Regions from separate parts of the Brevibacillus sp. 1238 genome, predicted to be linked through region 3. Evidence: riboswitches for the same ligand, from Rfam matches in the RefSeq annotation. Region 3 holds a riboswitch; each other region holds the start of a gene.

Evidence for each region. Region 3 has a riboswitch for cyclic di-GMP ahead of ggt (gamma-glutamyltransferase). Riboswitches for the same ligand answer to the same signal wherever they lie in the genome.
Region 1: it holds a riboswitch for cyclic di-GMP, as region 3 does, so the genes downstream of both, M2298_RS27060 (GNAT family N-acetyltransferase) here and ggt (gamma-glutamyltransferase) in region 3, are expected to answer to the same signal.
Region 2: it holds a riboswitch for cyclic di-GMP, as region 3 does, so the genes downstream of both, M2298_RS02270 (methyl-accepting chemotaxis protein) here and ggt (gamma-glutamyltransferase) in region 3, are expected to answer to the same signal.

What each region holds. Positions count from the first base shown of each region.
Region 1 covers NZ_JARXWC010000021.1:13,445-19,691, reverse strand. Annotated here, with positions in the region: gene M2298_RS27085 (DNA alkylation repair protein) at 127-834, opposite strand; gene M2298_RS27080 (AzlD domain-containing protein) at 889-1,224, opposite strand; gene M2298_RS27075 (AzlC family ABC transporter permease) at 1,215-1,889, opposite strand; gene M2298_RS27070 (TrmB family transcriptional regulator) at 1,971-2,789, opposite strand; gene M2298_RS27065 (hypothetical protein) at 2,895-3,077, opposite strand; cyclic di-GMP riboswitch class I at 3,272-3,355, shown strand; gene M2298_RS27060 (GNAT family N-acetyltransferase) at 3,596-4,144, shown strand; gene M2298_RS27055 (methyl-accepting chemotaxis protein) at 4,146-5,609, shown strand; gene M2298_RS27050 (sensor domain-containing diguanylate cyclase) at 5,844-6,247, shown strand, end outside.
Region 2 covers NZ_JARXWC010000001.1:498,967-505,213, reverse strand. Annotated here, with positions in the region: gene M2298_RS02295 (hypothetical protein) at 1-71, opposite strand, end outside; gene rplT (50S ribosomal protein L20) at 342-701, opposite strand; gene rpmI (50S ribosomal protein L35) at 793-990, opposite strand; gene infC (translation initiation factor IF-3) at 1,021-1,524, opposite strand; gene moaA (GTP 3',8-cyclase MoaA) at 1,787-2,812, opposite strand; cyclic di-GMP riboswitch class II at 3,001-3,083, shown strand; gene M2298_RS02270 (methyl-accepting chemotaxis protein) at 3,232-4,962, shown strand; gene thrS (threonine--tRNA ligase) at 5,052-6,247, opposite strand, start outside.
Region 3 covers NZ_JARXWC010000005.1:260,673-266,919, forward strand. Annotated here, with positions in the region: gene M2298_RS14805 (APC family permease) at 1-688, opposite strand, end outside; gene M2298_RS14810 (glutamine--tRNA ligase/YqeY domain fusion protein) at 827-2,494, opposite strand; gene M2298_RS14815 (SET domain-containing protein) at 2,579-3,196, opposite strand; cyclic di-GMP riboswitch class I at 3,443-3,531, shown strand; gene ggt (gamma-glutamyltransferase) at 3,716-5,434, shown strand; gene M2298_RS14825 (methyl-accepting chemotaxis protein) at 5,547-6,247, shown strand, end outside.

The sequences.
Region 1 (6,247 bases), on a different contig from region 3:
GAAAAGAGTCGATACTTTAGCAAAGAAAGGCGAATATGAAAAAGATTCCAAATAAATAACGCCGGGATTTCTCCCAGCGTGCGCTTGTTTGTATGCGGATTCTCCCGCTCAATCACGGGATGCGAATTAGCAGATGCACGTCTTGCGCTTCTTGCCGATGGCTCCGCGCGCTACGATTTTTTCGATATACGCAGTCGCAAGCGGCACCTTGCACGCCGTATTGCCGACGTCGACGTGTACTTTCCCGATAGCCTCGGCAACTTCCACCGCTTCGGCATGCAGAGCAGGAACATAGGCGCCTGCCGCGATGACAAAATGATTCATCGTGTACCGCACCCGGTTTCGCTCCTCGTGCACGGTCTGTTGGACTCGCGCAAGCAATGCCCTGATCTCCGGCAAGTCCAACTGCTCGTCAGGAGCGATTGACAAGTAGTTCGCGTACGTGCTCCAGCCGCATGCGGCGATCATTTCTTCTTCCGCTTCTATCCACTCGCGGGCCAATTCCAGTGCGAAAGGGCTTTCTGCCGCCACTCCCGCTACCGTATACTCCGCGAGCATATACCAGTACGCCTGTCTGACCCAGCCTTGCAGCTGCTCCTTCGTCACCGTTTTTGGATTGATGGCCAGCCCTGCCAAATACATCGCATCATGATTGCCCGTCTCGTACAGAGCCTGCACCAGCTTTTGATCGCGCTTGACCTCTTTCACCAGCTTTTTCATATCGCCAATGCGCACGCCGAAGAACGGCTCTCTGGCGCCATGGCGCAAAAAGGTCTTTTTTGTCTGCTCGCTCCCCAGCGCTTCAAGCTTTTGCAAGACTTCTTCCACAGTCATGTCTTTCGCCCTCCCTTTTTCTCTAGCATAACCACTTCTGCATTGCTTTTGCCCTTATAGAATAGAAAAAAGGTAGCGCAGGACCATGATCGAAGCCATCCCCACGACCACCGTTCCCAGCAAGCTGCGCGTCCAGATCGCCACGAGAAAAGTCGGGATTGCTGCCATCAGCTCGACATTGGTCAACAGCGGAGCCAGCTTGCCTTCGTGCAAAAACAGCTCCTGTCCGACCAGCGCGGCCATGACGGAAATCGGCACATAATGCAGCCAGCGGACACCCCATTCGGGAAGCTGCATGCGAGACAGCACCATCAACGGCAGTACCCGCGGCAAAAACGTGACCAAGGCACAGCCAGCAATGATAAGAAAGACGTCCCATCTCACTTCCATCGTTCGATCACCATCCCGATTGTCGATGCGCAAAGCGTGGCAACGATGACGCCAAGGTTGCCCGGATACACGACTGATACCCCGACTGCGATCACGACGGCGCACACAGCCACGAGAACGTCCCGCCTGATCTGCAAGCGGCTCATCATCGCCAGAACCAAAAGCCCGATGAACATGGCTGGCAAGGCGAAATCAAGCCCCAGCCCTTCCGGATTGGCAATCCATTGCCCAAAATAGGCGCCTGCCAGGTTGGCGACGATCCAGTTCAAATAAGCCGTCACATTCAAACCGTGCATCCATTTTTCGTCGATCTGTTTTTTCTTCGCCGCTTCGTTAATGGCAACCCCGAATGTTTCGTCCGTCAACAGCGAGCCTACCAGCATGTTCTTGAACGCTGACAAATGGCGAAAATAAGGAGAGAGAGCCGCACTCAGCAAAATATGGCGCAAATTCACAAACAAAATCGTAATGATAATTCCCGTAGCCGAGCTGCCCGCCGCGATCATGCCTGCCGCGATGAACTGTGCAGAGCCTGCGTACAGCAAAATGCTCATCAAAACAATTTCCATGATGCTCAGCCCAGCCGTCTTTTCCAGGACACCTGCCGCAAATCCGATGCTCAAATAACCGAGCAAGGTCGGAATGCAATCTTTGACCCCCTGCATGAAGCTTCCCTGATCTCTTGCGTTCGACAACGTTTCTACGTGCAGTTGCTCTCGCCCCACTGTTCTCCCTCTCTCTCTTTTTCACTGCTGGTTAAGAAAGCTTTTTCCCGTAACCACCTGGTAAAGATCCGGTTTGTTTCGCCAAAGCGTCTCGACTTTTTCCGGTCCTAGCACCTTTGTCACTTCTGCAAACATAATGTCGTGGCGAATGTACTCGACAGCCACCAAAACGAGAGCCGGGTCCTTCGTTTTGACGGCCCAGGCAGCCGTATTTGGCGCAAAATTGGCGATCAGGACTTCCTCCAAATCTCGCGCCACGATCGTGAGATGCCCGCCCATGCGCTCTTCTGCGACATCTGGCGCCATGTAGTCATGGTGATACGTCGTTCCCACCCGCGTCTGTGCTTGCCCAAACAGCACGGTAAAAACAGAAATGCCTGCCTCTGTGCACGCATCTACACTTTCCTGGATAGCCGGCACCTGCGGCTCCCAGATCGACAGCCATACTTCTCCTGTCGCCTGCTTGATCATTTGCCGCATCTCCGTCAGCACCAGTTCGTCGCCGCTGATTCGGCGAATCACATCGACTTCTTGCTCAGACTCCAAAGCGGACAAGCTTTTTTCCAAATAGTCGAAGGACTGCTCGAACTGTCCACGCAATCTGCGAATCAACTCTCTGGCCGCAAGCGGCGCGTAAGTCACAGGCTCTGAAGGCACCGTATAGACCGCCCCTTTTTCCAGCAGCTTGCCTATGACCTCGTAAATCATCGAGCGCGGTACGCCGGAGCGCTTGCTGATTTCGTATCCGGTAATCGGAGAATGCTTCAACAAGCCAATGTAAGCCTTGCACTCGTATTGGGAAAAACCGAGCTTTTGCAACTCTTTGTAAATGTCGTCCATATCGTCCTCTTTAGTCGTTAGTCTTATACTCACTATAATACCTCTCCCGCCAAACATGCAACAAAAAAAGCCCTCGGCATTCGAGAGCTTTTTTCACACATGCTGTTAAGCGATTTCTTTCACTTTAATATAAGAAACGTTTCGCACATTGATGACGATATCGTCGTACTGGAGCCATCCATCTTTCTGGTTGGCGACCATCTGGATGATCTCTTCCGGTTCTGTCGTCTCAATGCGGATCACTTCTCCCCCTGAAAAGTGAAATTCGATTGTTTTCGTCTCTGCCATCCTCTCATCCCTCCTCTTCTCTCTATCTTTATCGGATGGATGGTAAAATTTTGTTACGCTACTCTTACCGTTACCTTAATTCTGACTATTTTTATAAAGAATTGGTTATTTTTACCCTACCAAAACTTGACAAGACTGTTTCTTTTGGATTATATTTTGCATGATTCGACATGACTATACATTTTTCGCAAACTGAATGACAAAGGCAAAGTCATCGAAAGGTGGCGACGCAAAACCACGGGTCTAAAGTCTTCGACCATGACAGCCGGGTTGCCATACATCATGTGCGTAATTGTGCGATGATGGTGACTGAAAGCTGTTCCCGTGTGTGGAATGGCCTTTTTTGTGTGAAAAACGTCTCGACGTTTTTCAAGAAATTGGATGTGGCCGCTTGCGGTCAACAAAACGGTCATGGCCGTTTTGTGTGCAATCTCATAGAAAGGAGGCGCCAGTCCATCTATCAACAGTAAACTTGTACATGAAAAAACAAAAGAGAGATAAAAATGGAGTGGAGTATTATGTACAAACTGGTTGATTCAGTAGAGTCTTTGGCGAGTTTTCACCAAATCAAGGAGAGCGTTTGGACCTCCATGGGCTTTGAAATGGAATACGTCAAAAATGGTTCCGATGCTTATTTGCTATTGTCAGAAGATGACGAAGCAGGCGGTACTTTTGAATTTACGCCACATGAAAAATCTTCTGCTTTTCTCCGCAATTTGTTTCAGGACGTGTTGAGCGCCGATATGAAAGTGGTGGAAGTAGACAGTTTCGCTGTCTTGCCGAAATACCGTGGAAAACTGGGACGTTGGGGCGTTGCCCTCATGATCGATTATGCTGAAAAACACGGTTATACGCATGCAGTCGGTTTAGCAGACCCGGCTTTTTTTCAGTTGATTAATACAAAATACAACGTCAAAGCGACACAAGTGAAGGATATGGTCTATTACAAAGGGGCGAACGCCATCCCGACCATTTTTCACCTGCAGGAAGCCTATACAAGCAAGGACCATCCCGCATTTTCCTGGTATCAAACGCTTTGCAAACAAATAAAAGTTGAGGTTAGCTGACATGGAACTTTTACAAAGAAGAAATAATTGGGTCGTCATTGTTTTTGCAAGCATCATTACCGTGGTGCAAATCGTGAATCTCATCATGGGAGTGCCGATTTCCTTCGTCTTGACTGTGCTCGGTATTTTGTACGGAGTGCTGGCGCCGTTCGCGTATTTGTCCAATCGTCCGGCGTGGCGCGACAAAATGGCTCCATTCATGAAGTTTTTCAACTTCGCGGTAATCGGCATCTTCATGTTCATAATTACCGGGCTTGATCCTTGGCTGGTCAATATTATGACCATCATGTTCTTCGTAGCCGTCATGGGGATTTATCAGGACAGGCTGATCAACATTTTGACGATCGTGGCAGCGCTCGGGATCGTCACGTACTACTTCCTGACAAATGGCGAGGCGATTTTTTATACCTCCAATCCGGTTCATTTGATGTACTACCTGCTTACCTTCTGCTTCGTATCGGCAACAAGCATGATGCACGCGATATTCAACAACAGACTGCAACAGGAAAGCGAAGAACAGAAGCAACAGGCGATCGCTTCCAAAGAATCGCTGCAACGCATTTTGGATCAGATCAACGAATCGCTCAGCTCTGTGCAGGAATACCAGGAGAATCTGAACAAGGTGACGGATGGCGTGAATGTCCGGGCAGTTGAAACCGTCGCTTCCCTTCAGGAAATCATGCGCTCCTTCTCTGTGCAAACCGACAACACAAACGAGCTGCGCCGCGAGATGGGCACGACCAATCTCCAGGTAGAAGACATGACTCGTTCTGTCACAGAGATGCACGATTACGTAGAATCGACGAAAGAAGCGACCAATGAAAGCGGCAAGCGCATCAATAACATCGGCAGCGACTTTGAACGCTTCATCAAGGACATCCAGGATACGAACCGACTGATTCAAGAGCTGAACAAAGAAACGGAATCGATTGAAAAAATCATCCAAACGATCTCCGATATTTCGGCACAGACCAACCTGCTCGCACTCAATGCCACCATCGAGGCGTCCAGAGCCGGTGAGCATGGCCGTGGCTTTGCCGTCGTAGCGGATGAAGTGCGCAAGCTGGCCGAGTCTTCCAAAGTATCCTCCGAATCGATCTCGACCTTATTGATGACGATTCGCGAAAAAATGAAGCTCGTTTCCGACATGATCTCCGAGTCCCAGGTGTCTTTTGAAAAGAACAGCGAAGGCATTATGGAGGTCCAAGAAATGTTTACAAACGTGGACAACTACATGCACAACTTCGCGGAAAAAACCAAAAATCTGCAAGAGTTCATCGTCCACGTGCACAGCATGATCCAGGAAGTCAATGCAAAAGTCGAAGTCAACGCAGACATTACCGACAAGAACAAGGAAAGCCTCGAAGAAGTTCTCGTGCTCGTCTCTGACCAAAAAGAAGAGATCGTCAAAGTATCTGGCGGCTTCGAAAAGATCGAGCAACAAATTCGCGGCTTGAACACGTAAAAACCATTGGCAAAAATTCCACTGAAACTGTCCTCTTTTGAGGGCAGTTTTTTGCATTTATGGCAATAATGTTACCTAATTGTTACAACTGTGAACGAACCTCAACTTTTTTCCATCAAATTATTTTTTCTGCATAGCATGTCCTCCTGGTATCGCTTATAATACACATGAATTTTTTCCGTTTGCTTTCCTTCCATCATGGATCGATCCAACGCAAAGAGAGGCCATAGCCATATGCCTGTTATACATCGTTTCAAGCTGAGCCCGGGGAAAAAGATCGGTCTGACTGCCCTTCTGACGGGTCTGGTTTCCTTGTCCATCGTGTTGACGGTGACAATTTTGCTCATCGCATCTTATCAGTCCAAGAAGAAGTCACTGATCGATACCACGCTTACTTTGAACTATTCAAGCGCAAGCAAAATGAGTCAAATGATCAATTCCTTGTTCATCTCCATGCGAAGCAGCTTGCGTTATTCCGCCTCAGTCGTAATCGACCACCCCTCGCAGACGCAAAAAGAAGCCGACGAACATCTGGATATCCTTCGCAAAAGCAGCAACTATTTCAATTCGCTAACTGTCGTGGATGAAAACGGGATTATCCGCACCGTTTCTCCGGCGTCCATCGGCACAGTCGGCCA
Region 2 (6,247 bases), on a different contig from region 3:
CCCGGAACGAACAACGCCGAACAAACAACCGCCGTAGCACCCATCATCATCATCCATTTTTGTTTTTTCATATATGATCTCTCCCTATCCAATGTTTTCCTTTGACACTTTTTATTGTATGGCAGGAGGCAGTCCCTCCGACACGGACGGAAGATTGTTTTTCTCTCCAACCTGAGACGGAAGTTCTTCTACGTCCCACGCCCATTTTTTGGCGGCAAAAGCCGTTTGGCTGCTTTTTGCCGATACTTGCTGTCTTGCGGATGGAAAAAGGGAAAGACCTTTATACGCAAAAAAACCGACCATCTCCCCACGGGGAAAAGGTCGGCTCGTGATGCAGCCGATTAAGCGTTCAGCTTGCCTTTTGCAACTGTTGCCAGTTCGTTGAAAGCAGCTTTGTCGTTAACAGCCAGATCAGCCAGCATTTTGCGGTTCACTTCGATGCCAGCCACTTTCAGGCCATGCATCAGACGGCTGTAGGACAGACCGTTCAAGCGAGCTTGCGCGTTGATACGAGTGATCCACAGTTTGCGGAAGTCGCGTTTCTTTTGACGACGATCACGGTATGCATAAAGCAGGGATTTCATTACCTGCGCATTAGCGGATTTAAACAGGCGATGTTTGGAACCGAAGTATCCTTTCGCCAGCTTCAAAATTTTCTTATGACGACGGCGTGTAACAATGCCACCTTTTACTCTTGGCATACTAAACTCCTCCTGGTCTTTCCAGCATGGCGGCCTACTGCTAGGCGCTTAGGGAGCTCATGCTGCGTAATGTGTGTAGTGATACAAAAACTTACAGGTAAGTGAGCATTTGCTCAATACGTTTTTGATCGCCTTTGGAAACGAGTGCAGCTTTGCGCAGGTGGCGCTTCGCTTTCGTCGATTTGTTAGCGAACAAGTGGCTACCAAATGCGCGGTCGCGCTTCAATTGGCCGCTTCCAGTCTTTTTGAAACGTTTCGCAGCAGCCTTGTTGGTTTTCATTTTAGGCATCTGAAAAATCCTCCTGTCTAAACTACTATCTTACTTTTCCGCTTTCGGAGCCAGAATCATGATCATGCTGCGGCCCTCGATCTTCGGTTTACGCTCAGGCGTAGCGAGATCTTCACACTGGGCAGCCACACGTTCCATAACGCCAAGGCCGATTTCGGAGTGGGTGATTTCACGTCCACGGAAACGGATCGTACACTTCACCTTGTGATGATCCTCCAAGAACTTGCGGACGTTGCGAAGCTTGGTTTGAAAATCGTGTTCCTCGATGTTAGACGAAAAACGCACTTCTTTCAGCTCGATGATCTTCTGGTTTTTCCGCGCTTCTTTCTCCTTTTTCGCCTGCTCGTACTTGAACTTTCCATAGTCCATGATACGGCAAACAGGCGGTTTGGCTGTAGGAGCAACGTTTACCAGATCCAGTTCGGCTTCCTGGGCAATGCGCAACGCTTCCCTAAAAGGTACGACTCCCAATTGGCTCCCGTCAGCACCGATCAAACGGACTTCACGGGCACGGATCGCTTCGTTGATTAACATTTGATCCTTGCTAATACTTGCCACCTCCGTCAATTTCGAGAAGGAACAAAAATGTGCGAACGCATCTGCGCCCGCACATATCTCACCTAAGCAATTTCATCAGATCCAAGGATCTTTGCATAAGAGTTACCTGTCAACAGTCGTGGAAGACGTCGACGCAGGTGAGAAGCTGGGCGCCTCTGCTTGTTCTCGAAGTATGAAGTGTTTATACACTCAATTCATGATACAGGTTAGAGTTGTCTTTGTCAAGGCTTATCACACACTATCCTCCAATGTGCGACATTTCCACCTTGGGACGTTTTACGAGGCCAGGCGTCTCATCCAGCCGCTCTTCTGAATATCGTTCATCGCGCTTGCTCCAGATCGTCTGAATCTGCGCTCTGATCTCATCGTCGCTCGCTCCGTTTCGCAGCGGCTCGCGCAAGTCTTCTCCCGCAGAAGCGAACAAGCAGTTGTACATTTTGCCCTCTGCGGACAGCCTGGCGCGGGTACAGGTGGAGCAAAAAGCTTGCGTCACAGAAGAAATCAGCCCGATCTCCTGATCCCCGTCCTCGTAGCGATAGCGCGAAGCGACCTCCCCGAAGTAATTTGCCTCGATCGGAACAAGCGGCATCTCCTGGTGAATCATGCGGACGATTTCGCTGGACGGCACGACCTGATCCAGCTTCCAGCCATTGGAGTTTCCGACATCCATAAATTCAATGAAGCGCAAAGTATGCCCCTGCTCGCGGAAGTATTTGGCCATCGGCAAAATATCTTGGTCATTCACTCCCCGCTGCACGACCATGTTGATTTTCACGCCAAGACCTGCTTCAGCCGCCGCCCGTATGCCGTCCAGCACAGCTTCTACCGGATAGCCCCTGCCGTTCAATGTGCCGAACCGCTCGTTGTCCAGACTGTCGAGACTGACTGTCACGCGGTCAAGTCCTGCTTCCTTCAGAGCCTGCGCGTGGCGGACGAGCAACGAACCGTTGGTGGTCATAGCGATGTCGTGAATACCTGCTACTTTTTTTATCATTTCAATTAACACAGGCAAGCCTCTGCGCATGAGCGGCTCTCCGCCTGTAATTCTGATTTTCTGGACGCCAAGCGAGGCGAAAATGTCGGTCAGTCGAACAATCTCTTCAAATGAAAGCAGCTTGTGCTGCGGCAAAAACTCAAAGTCCGGTCCAAAAATTTCCGCAGGCATGCAGTATCTGCAACGAAAATTGCATTTGTCTGTCACGGAAATACGCAAATCGCGGAGAGGGCGATTTCGTGTATCAACGAGTGGCGACTGCTCTGGCATTGGCTGTCACTCTCCTTTTTCCTAGCGTATCATATCCACGATCGGGCGTAATAGCTTTCCTGCACTTTCGCCTGGTTGTTCCTATGCAAAACCATAATATTTTGCTTGAAAGTGTAAATAGCTCATTTTTGCTATTCCCTTTTTGAATTAATATAAGCTAATATGACTATATATTGTGAAATTGTATAACTGAAAGTGGAAGCGATGATCAGCGATTTGTATGTGGGCACTTGAATGGCTGGGAGTGAGTAGTGCAACCGACCCTATTATTGCTGTAGGGTCGGTTTATTTTATCCCAGAACATTTGTCGTGTCCACTATCGCCAATTCACTCACCAAAGCACCATTGACGTATGCTCTCTTCCCCCGTTTTGAAGCGAACGACTAAAAAAGAGAAAAGCAAAGAATCCGGAGGTCTGCATGCAATTTTTTACGAAGAAAACAAAGCCATGGACAGAGTACGTAAAATCCTCTCACACGACTGACATCGATCAAGTAGGAGAACGAGTAAAGGAGCGCTTGTCCTTTTTAGGGGTGGATCAAGACACGCTCGCCCATGTCAAAAATGCTGCCGAAACGCTTTCGCCCTTTAAAGCGAAGATTGTCGACCAATTTTACGGCGCAATCACGGCTGTTGATCAATTGCAAAAACTGATTCTCGACCACTCAACACTAGGAAAATTGAAACACACATTGGAGTTGTATCTTGAACAGTTTCTGCAGGCGAATGTGGATTACGAATACGTGAAGACGAGAATTGTGATTGGACAAGTTCACAGCCGCATTCATCTGACAGCCGATCATTTTATCTCCGCTCATCATATGTTGATTCAGATCATGACATCGATCTTGATGGAAAAATGGAGCCATCAGCCGCATCAAATGATGCAAATGGTCACATCCGTCCAAAAACTGGCAGCGTTCGATCAGCAACTGATCGTGGAAGTATATATGGAAGAGACGTTCAAATCATTTTTGTTCGGCATCTCCGACATGTTGAATCATATGACACAGCTCGATACGACCAAACAGCTCATCTCGGGCATGGACGAACAAATTGAGGAAAGCCACAGCGTGACAGCAGCTACGGAAGAAATGAGCGCTTCCATTCAGGAAGTGGCCAACCACGCTATCAAGGTGGCGGAAGGAACGGACGATGCCGTCCACTCCGCAGAACAGAGCAGGCAGATCATCAATGCCGCGCTGGGAGACATCCGGCAAGTCGGGCGCGTCTTCGAAGAGGTCATGGGCCGCGTCAACAAGCTCGATCAGGAGATTCACCAGACCCAGGATGTCGTGCATATTATTCGGGAAATCGCCGAGCAAACGAATCTGCTCGCCCTCAACGCCAGTATCGAGGCTGCGCGGGCAGGCGACCAGGGGCGCGGCTTCGCCGTTGTCGCCTCAGAAGTTCGCAAATTGGCCGAGCATACAAAAGAACAAATCAGCCAAATTACAACCAATATGGCATCGTTGCAGCATGTCTCCAATCAGGTGACCCAGCAAATGGACGATACAGGCAAACTGGTTGAGCGCTGTGTGAGTGAGGCCCAATACGCTGACGTCGCCTTGAACAAAATTGTGACCGCGATGCAGGAAATCAGCCAATCGACCTCGCAAATTGCCGCCATGACCGAGGAGCAGGCTTCTTCCGTAACGGACATTGCCCGCCGCAACTCCACGATTTTTGACTTGAGCGCGCATTCGCAGGAAATCGCCAAGGATACGGCCCAGCTGATTTTGGAATTGAGCCGAAAAATGGACGATTACCGCAAAACATTCTTTACGATCAACGTCAAGCTCAGCTCGAAAGACATCGTCCGCGTGGCAAAAACCGACCATCTTCTGTGGAAATGGAAAATTTACAACATGTTTTTGGGCTTGGAGCACTTGAACGCAAGCGAAATGGGCTCCCACCACACATGCCGTCTCGGGAACTGGTACTATGGCGAGTTGTCTGCCCAAGTGCGAAACAATCCGATCTTCAAAAAGCTTGAGGAGCCGCACCGGATGGTTCATGCTTACGCCAAGCAAGCCGTCGAGCAGTACCAGGCTCAAGATCTGGCGGGAGCGCAGCAAACGTATCTCTTGCTCCAGGAGGCATCGAGCGAGGTCGTCTCCCTGTTGTCCCGCCTGGAGTCCGCTCTGTAATTTCCTTTCACGAATCACGAAAAAAGCAAAAAGGGCAGTTCTCTTCATCGCGGAAGAGACTGCCCTTTTTCATGACCGTTTTGTTGTTTTTACTTCATTTCGTTGATTTCAGCGCGGATTTTTTCCACGAAGGCATCCACAGTCATGGCACCTTCATCGCCTACGCCACGTCTGCGAACAGACAGTGTGCCGTCAGCCATCTCTTTTTCACCGATGACCAGCATGTACGGGATTTTTTGCACTTGCGCTTCGCGGATTTTGTAGCCGATTTTTTCGTTGCGCGCATCCAGCTCCACGCGGATTCCTGCTTGTTGCAGTTTTTCTTTGACTTGCTCTGCATAAGGAATGTGCACTTCGCTAATGTTCATCAGGCGAGCCTGAACCGGAGTCAGCCATACTGGGAACGCCCCGGCATAGTGCTCGATCAGGATGCCGATGAAGCGCTCCATCGAGCCGTACATCGCACGGTGCAAGACAACCGGACGGTGCTTCTCGTTGTCCTGGCCAATATAAGTCAGGTCAAACTTCTCTGGCATCTGGAAGTCGAGCTGGATCGTTCCGCATTGGTGGCGGCGTTTCAACGCGTCAGTAATTTGGAAGTCGATCTTCGGACCGTAGAAAGCGCCGTCGCCTTCTTTGATCTCGTAAGGCATTTCCAAGTCTTCCAGCACCTTTTTCAAGGAGCTTTCCGCAGTCTCCCACAGTTCGTCGGAGCCCATGGAATCCTCTGGACGAGTCGAGAGCGCTACGCTGTATTCGAAGCCGAAGACGTTGTAAATTTTATCGATCAGTTGAATCATGCTCTTGATTTCGTTCTGGATCTGGTCAGGACGAACGAAGGCGTGCGCGTCATCCTGGCAGAAAGTCCGAACGCGAAGCATGCCGTTCAGCGCACCGGAATACTCGTGGCGGTGCACCTGACCAAATTCGGAGTAGCGGATTGGCAGGTCGCGATAGGAGTGCATCGCATTTTTGTAAATCAGCATGTGTCCAGGGCAGTTCATCGGCTTCAGCGCATAAGTCGCGTGCTCGACCTCGGAGAAGTACATGTTTTCCTTGTAGTGATCCCAGTGGCCGGACTCTTTCCAGAGACGCTCGTTCATGAGGAACGGAGAGCGCACCTCTGTGTACTGCGCCAACTGCTGCAGGCGGCGGGAGAATTGCTCCAGCTCGTTGCGGACAGTGAAGCCGTATGGCAGGTAGAACGGCATGCCTGGAGCTTCTTCGGAGAACATGAACAATCCCAGCTCTTTGCCCAGTTTGCGGTGATCGCGTTTTCTCGCCT
Region 3 (6,247 bases):
CCCGGGGAATCGTCTTTTTCGCATCTACCGTCTCCTCTGTCAGCGTAGTGACGGCATCAAAGCCTAAAAAGGAAAAGCAGAGGATCGATGCCCCCGACAGCAGAGCGACTACCGACAAATCAGCAGAAAGGAACGGACGAATGTTCAGCACCTGGCCCAGCCCATCTCCATTGATCAAGCCACGGATAGCCAGTCCGGCGAACAAAATAACGACGGCGATCTGAAAAAGCACCAGAAACGAGTTGACGGATGCCGTTACTGTCACGCGAAATACGTTTAATAAAGTAATCAGGACAATAAACCCGATAATCCACCACGTGGTCGGCACATCGGGAAATACGGACGAAAGATACACACCCGTCAGCAAAGCGTTGATCATCGGCAAGAACAAATAATCGAGCAGCGAGGCCCACCCTACCAAAAACCCGGCATACGGATGAATCGTTTGCTGCGTGTACGTATACGCTGTCCCGGCCGACGGGAAGACGCGAACCATTTTCCCGTAGCTCGCCGCGGTAAACAAGATGGCCAGCAAGGTCACTGCGTAAGCGGCAGGAACATGCCCCCCTGTTTCTTCGGCAACGATGCCAAACGTATCAAAAACGGCCATTGGAGCCATATAGCCAAGGCCAATGACGACGATATGCCACAACTTCAAGCTGCGTGTAAGCTCTGCACTCCCATTCACTGTCTGTCCTCCTTCTGTTACACGACACGAATAATTATACACGCGAATGGGAAAAGTTCCACCGTTTGCGCACCAAAAAACGCTGTTGCACACGGTTCCCCATGCCGCAACAGCGTTTGGTTTTCAGGCTTGATATGCTTACGCTTTTGGCAGTTCAAACGAGCTTTTCAGCGAAACGATCCGGTTGAAGACCAGTTTGTCCGCCGCTGTATGCTTCGGATCGACATTGAAGTATCCGTGACGGAAAAATTGGTATTTGTCCTGCGGCTGCGTTTCTTTCATGTTCGGCTCGACGAATCCGTTCAGCACTTCCAGCGAATTTGGATTGATGTTGTCCAGGAAGCTTCCTTCCGAATCTTCGTCATCCATAATCAGTGGCTCGTACAGGCGAAATTCAGCCGGAACTGCCTGAGAAGCTTCTACCCAGTGGATTGTTCCTTTTACCTTGCGGCCAGTAAAGCCGCTGCCGCTCTTGGTTTCAGGATCGTAGGTGCAGTGCAGCTCGATGACGTTTCCGTCGGCGTCTTTCACCACATCGTTGCATTTGATGAAGTACGCGTGCTTCAGGCGAACCTCATTTCCCGGGAACAGGCGGAAATACTTGCTCGGCGGGTTTTCCATGAAATCGTCCTGCTCGATGTAGATTTCGCGGGAGAACGGGATTTGGCGATTGCCCATCTCCGGGTTCTCCGGGTTGATCTCGGCTTCGAGCATTTCTACCTGGTCTTCCGGGTAGTTCGTAATGACGACTTTGAGCGGATTCAAGACAGCCATGGTGCGCGGCGCCTTGAGTTTCAAGTCTTCGCGAATGAAATGCTCCAGCATTTTCGCGTCTACCGTGCTGTTGCTGCGCGCTACCCCGATCTCGCGGGCAAACGTGCGAATCGCTTCAGGGGTAAAACCGCGGCGACGGAAGCCGGCAATGGTCGGCATGCGCGGATCGTCCCAGCCATCTACCACTTTCTCGTCCACGAGCTGTTTCAGCTTGCGTTTGCTCATGACGGTGTTGGTCAGGTTCAAACGGGCAAACTCGTACTGGCGCGGAGTATTTTCCATCTCGCACTCGCTGATGACCCAATCGTACAGTGGACGATGGTCTTCAAATTCAAGTGAACAGAGGGAGTGAGTAACGCCTTCAATCGCATCTTCCAGCGGATGGGCGTAGTCGTACATCGGGTAGATGCACCATTTGTCGCCTGTGTTGTGATGGGTCGCATGAGAAATACGATAAATCACCGGATCGCGCATGTTGATGTTCGGAGAGCTCATATCGATTTTCGCACGCAACACTTTTTCCCCGTCCTTGAACTCGCCATTGCGCATGCGAGCAAACAGGTCGAGGTTTTCCTCCACAGAGCGGTTGCGGAACGGGCTGTCTACCCCTGGTTCTGTCAAAGTTCCGCGCAGCTTGCGCATTTCTTCGGCAGGCAAATCATCCACGTAGGCTTTGCCCTTTTGGATCAGCAACACCGCACGCTTGTACATTTCTTCAAAGTAATCCGATGCAAAAAACAGCCCGTCCCATTCAAAGCCGAGCCACTGTACATCTGTTTTGATTGCTTCCACGTACTCTGTGTCTTCTTTCACCGGATTGGTATCGTCAAAACGGAGGTGGGCCTTTCCTTTGAACTCGCTTGCCAGCTCAAAGTTGAGGCAGATGGCTTTTGCATGTCCAATATGAAGATACCCGTTCGGTTCCGGCGGAAAGCGGGTAATGACTTCCTTGACCTTGCCTTCTTGCAAGTCGTCAATCACGATATTGCGGATAAAATTGGATGACGCTACCTTGTTTTCCAATGAAATCAACCTTTCACTTCACCTTTACATTCCATAATACTGATTCTCTTCCCAGAGTTCAACAAAATCGGGCCGTTGTCCGGCCCGCTGTCTCTACCATTCCTGCTCTTTTTGCCATTGGGATTGCGGCTGGCAGTACAACGAAATGATAGAGTCGAGGGAGCGACGCTGCTCGGTTATGCCGCGAATAATTTTCAAATGCTTGGGTCGAACCAGGTGGAGCAGCGGCTGTTCAACATGATTGAACCGGGCGAAAGCTTCAGCTGCGACCTCATCCCACTGCCGATAATAGCGCAGCAAGTCATCAGGCATCACCCGCGATCGATTCGTGCCCGGCTCCGGCAAGCAATCAAACGGTTCATCCAGATTCAGCGTACCGTAATCATCGGTCAGCTCTTCCCCCGGCAAAATGTCTCTGGCAGCCAGCTCCAAGTCGTACATCGTCGCCACGCAGGTCGCATGGAAGCTGTGGTTCACAAATCGGGCCTTATCCCAGCACAAGATGTATTTTCCAAACTGATTTTTGAAGGAATACTTCTGCACATCCTGCTTTCTCAATGGGTCCAGTTTTTCCACATATGCCGGGTCCAATACCTGATCCAGGTCATCCTGTGCCCAGACAATCGTGCCTTTCGGGATCAATTTTGTCGCAAAAACACCGTACCCGATTTCATCGTTGATATAGCGAAGCTCCGTATCGGGATGCATCATGGCCTTGATTCACTCCTTGGCAAATGTGCGTTTTTACCATCATAAGCAGTTCGGCCAATAGTGGTGTGTGAATGTCGGGAAAAACACACAACTCCCTGTTCCTCCCTTTTTTTCTAGATTAAAAAAATTTTTCTTATTTACCCCAATCGACAAATAGTCTATATTATTGACAAACGGATGATTAGGAAAATTTTCCTGTAACAATTGAATCAGTTTTCTATTATCAACTGGATGCGTTACCCATTGATATCGAAACGGCAAACCCGGGGAAATCCGGCGACGCAAAGCTAGAGGGGCTACCTCCGCACAAGCGGGCATGCCAGCCAGCTACCGAAGTATTGGTGTAGGACAGGACCAATGATCCTATATCATTGGTCTTTTTTTGCGCAACAATTGTCTATTTTTGTCCATTTATGTATTTATGTGTAAAAATATTCATTTTCAGTTAAGGAGGTGAGGCTGCGAAAAGCTGTCGGATTGTTGGAATCGTTCATCAAACATACAAGGAGGCTTCATACGATGTCATTCTGGAAGAAACTTTCTACTGTCGCATTGACTACTGCAATCGGCCTGGCAACCCTGTCTCCGGTTCAAGCAGCTAATCGGCCAACATCAATGTCGCCAAACGCAATGGTAACAACACCACACTATCTGGCTACAGCAGCAGCCCTGAAAACATTGGAAGACGGTGGCAACGCTGTAGATGCCGCCATCACAGCCGCTTCTACTCTCGCCGTCGTCTACCCGCATTACACAACGATCGGCGGAGATAACTTCTGGCTCATCTACAACGCCAAGACCAAGGAACTGAAAGCGTTGAACGGCAGCGGACGAGCTGGCGAAAAAGCAACGATCGACTACTACAAAGGCAAAGGCTACGAAAAAATTCCTTCCCGCGGCTACGAGTCTGCCAATACGGTGCCAGGCGTTGTTTCCGGCTGGTGGGAAGCGTACAACTACGCGCACAAAAGCATGGGCAACAGCAAGCTTCCGTGGCACAGGCTGCTCGAACCAGCGATCGGATACGCCGAAAATGGATATCCCGTCTCACCGAACCAGGTTTATTGGACAAAATACGCCATCGATCCGAACGATAACGATTTGAAAAACCTCCAGCGCTTTGAAGGGTTCCGCAAAACCTTCCTGAAGCCGAACGGAGAGCCGTATGCGCCTGGCGAAATCCTCAAGCAAAAGGACCTGGCCAAAACTTTGCAAATCATTGCGAAAAAAGGAGCAGACGGATTCTACAAAGGCGAAGTCGCCAAAAAAATCGTAGCGGATATGCAGAAAAACGGCGGACTGCTCACCTTGAAAGACTTTGAAAAGCACACCTCCACATGGGCAGAACCGATTACAGTCGACTACCGCGGCTACAAGGCTTACAACGTACCGCCCAACTCCCAGGGCATGGCTTCGCTCTCGATCTTGAACGTGTTGAACAACTTCGACCTCAAGAGCATGGGCGAAGGGACGCCGGACTACTACCACACGATTGTAGAAGCCACCAAGCAAGCTTTTGCCGACCGTGACAAATGGCTGACAGACCCTGCTTTCGTCGACATTCCGGTGGACGAGCTGTTGTCCAAGCAACACGGCAAAGATTTGGCAGCACGCATCGATATGAAGCAAGCGGCAAAAGCAGTAGAGCCGCTCGATCCAAAAGGAGACACTACTTGGTTTGGCGTCGTAGACAAGGACGGCAACGCCGTTTCGATCATCCAGAGCCACTATTTTGACTGGGGTTCCGGTATTGTAGCGAAAGACACTGGCGTCCTGTTGCAAAACCGTGGAAGCTACTTCTCTCTCGATCCGAAACACATTAACCACCTGGAGCCTGGAAAGCGCACCTTCCATACGATTAACCCTGCCATGCTCTTCAAAGGGGACAAGCCTTACCTGCTTTACGGAACACAAGGCGGCGAAGGACAGCCACAAACGCAAGCAGCTCTCGTAACGCGTATTGTCGACTTCGGTTTCAGCGTACAGGATGCGATCGAGGCTCCAAGATGGCTGCACGGACGCAACTGGGGCTCCGCCTCCAACAATTTGAAAGTCGAAAGCCGGATTCCGCAGGAAGTGTTGGACGAACTCGTGAAGCGCGGACATCCGGTTGAAAAGCTGGAAGCAGCCTATACAGATGCGATGGGACAATCCGGCGCCATTTTGATCGATCCGCAAACGAACGTGAAGTTCGGCGGCGCAGACCCTCGCGGGGAAGGCGCAGCAATGGGATATTAACCGATGGTCAGGCTGCTGAATCTTCTCAGCAGTCTGGCTGTGTCTACTCTGTGCGGGCAGCGTTCCTTGCCTCGCGAAGTTGAATCAACCACCAATTAGGAGTGGAGAGCCTATGTCTTTTTTCAACAAACTCAGAAATAAAATGATCCTGTGGTTTCTTGCCGTAGCGGTCATCCCGCTTGCTGCCGTTTCCTTTTTTATTACAAACAGCTTTTCAACCATTTTGATCGATAAGCAAAAATCGTCTTATGTGGACCTGACTTCAAGTACAGCTATGGCTATGGACCAGTATCTCGATCGGCGCATGACGGAAATTCAGGTGCTGGCCCGCACCTCTGATATTCAATCTGTCGACGCGGCAGCCAAAAATGAGTTTATCCGCAAGTTTACCGAAGAAATGAAGCTGTACGATGGCAATACGTTTATTTCAAGCGACGGAAAAGTAACCGCTGACACCTTCCCGAAAAGCGTCGGGATCGACCTCGGCGAGCGGCAATTTTTCAAAGACGGCATGCAGGGCAAGCCCAGCTACTCCGATGTCCTCGTCGCCAAAACTACGGGCAATCGCTCGATCATTGTCGCTTCCCCTGTCAAAGGAAAAAACAATGAAGCGCTCGGCGTATTGACCGGACTTGTCAACGTGGATCATTTCGCAGCCACGTTTCTCGCAAATTTGAATGTAGGCAATGACGGCTATCCGATTCTGGTGGACAACAAGCATCAGGTGCAGTACCACCCCAACCAGGAGCTGATCGGAAAGCCGCTTGAGGAATCGGCCCTGCCCCAGCCTTTGCAGGACATCCTGAAAACAGG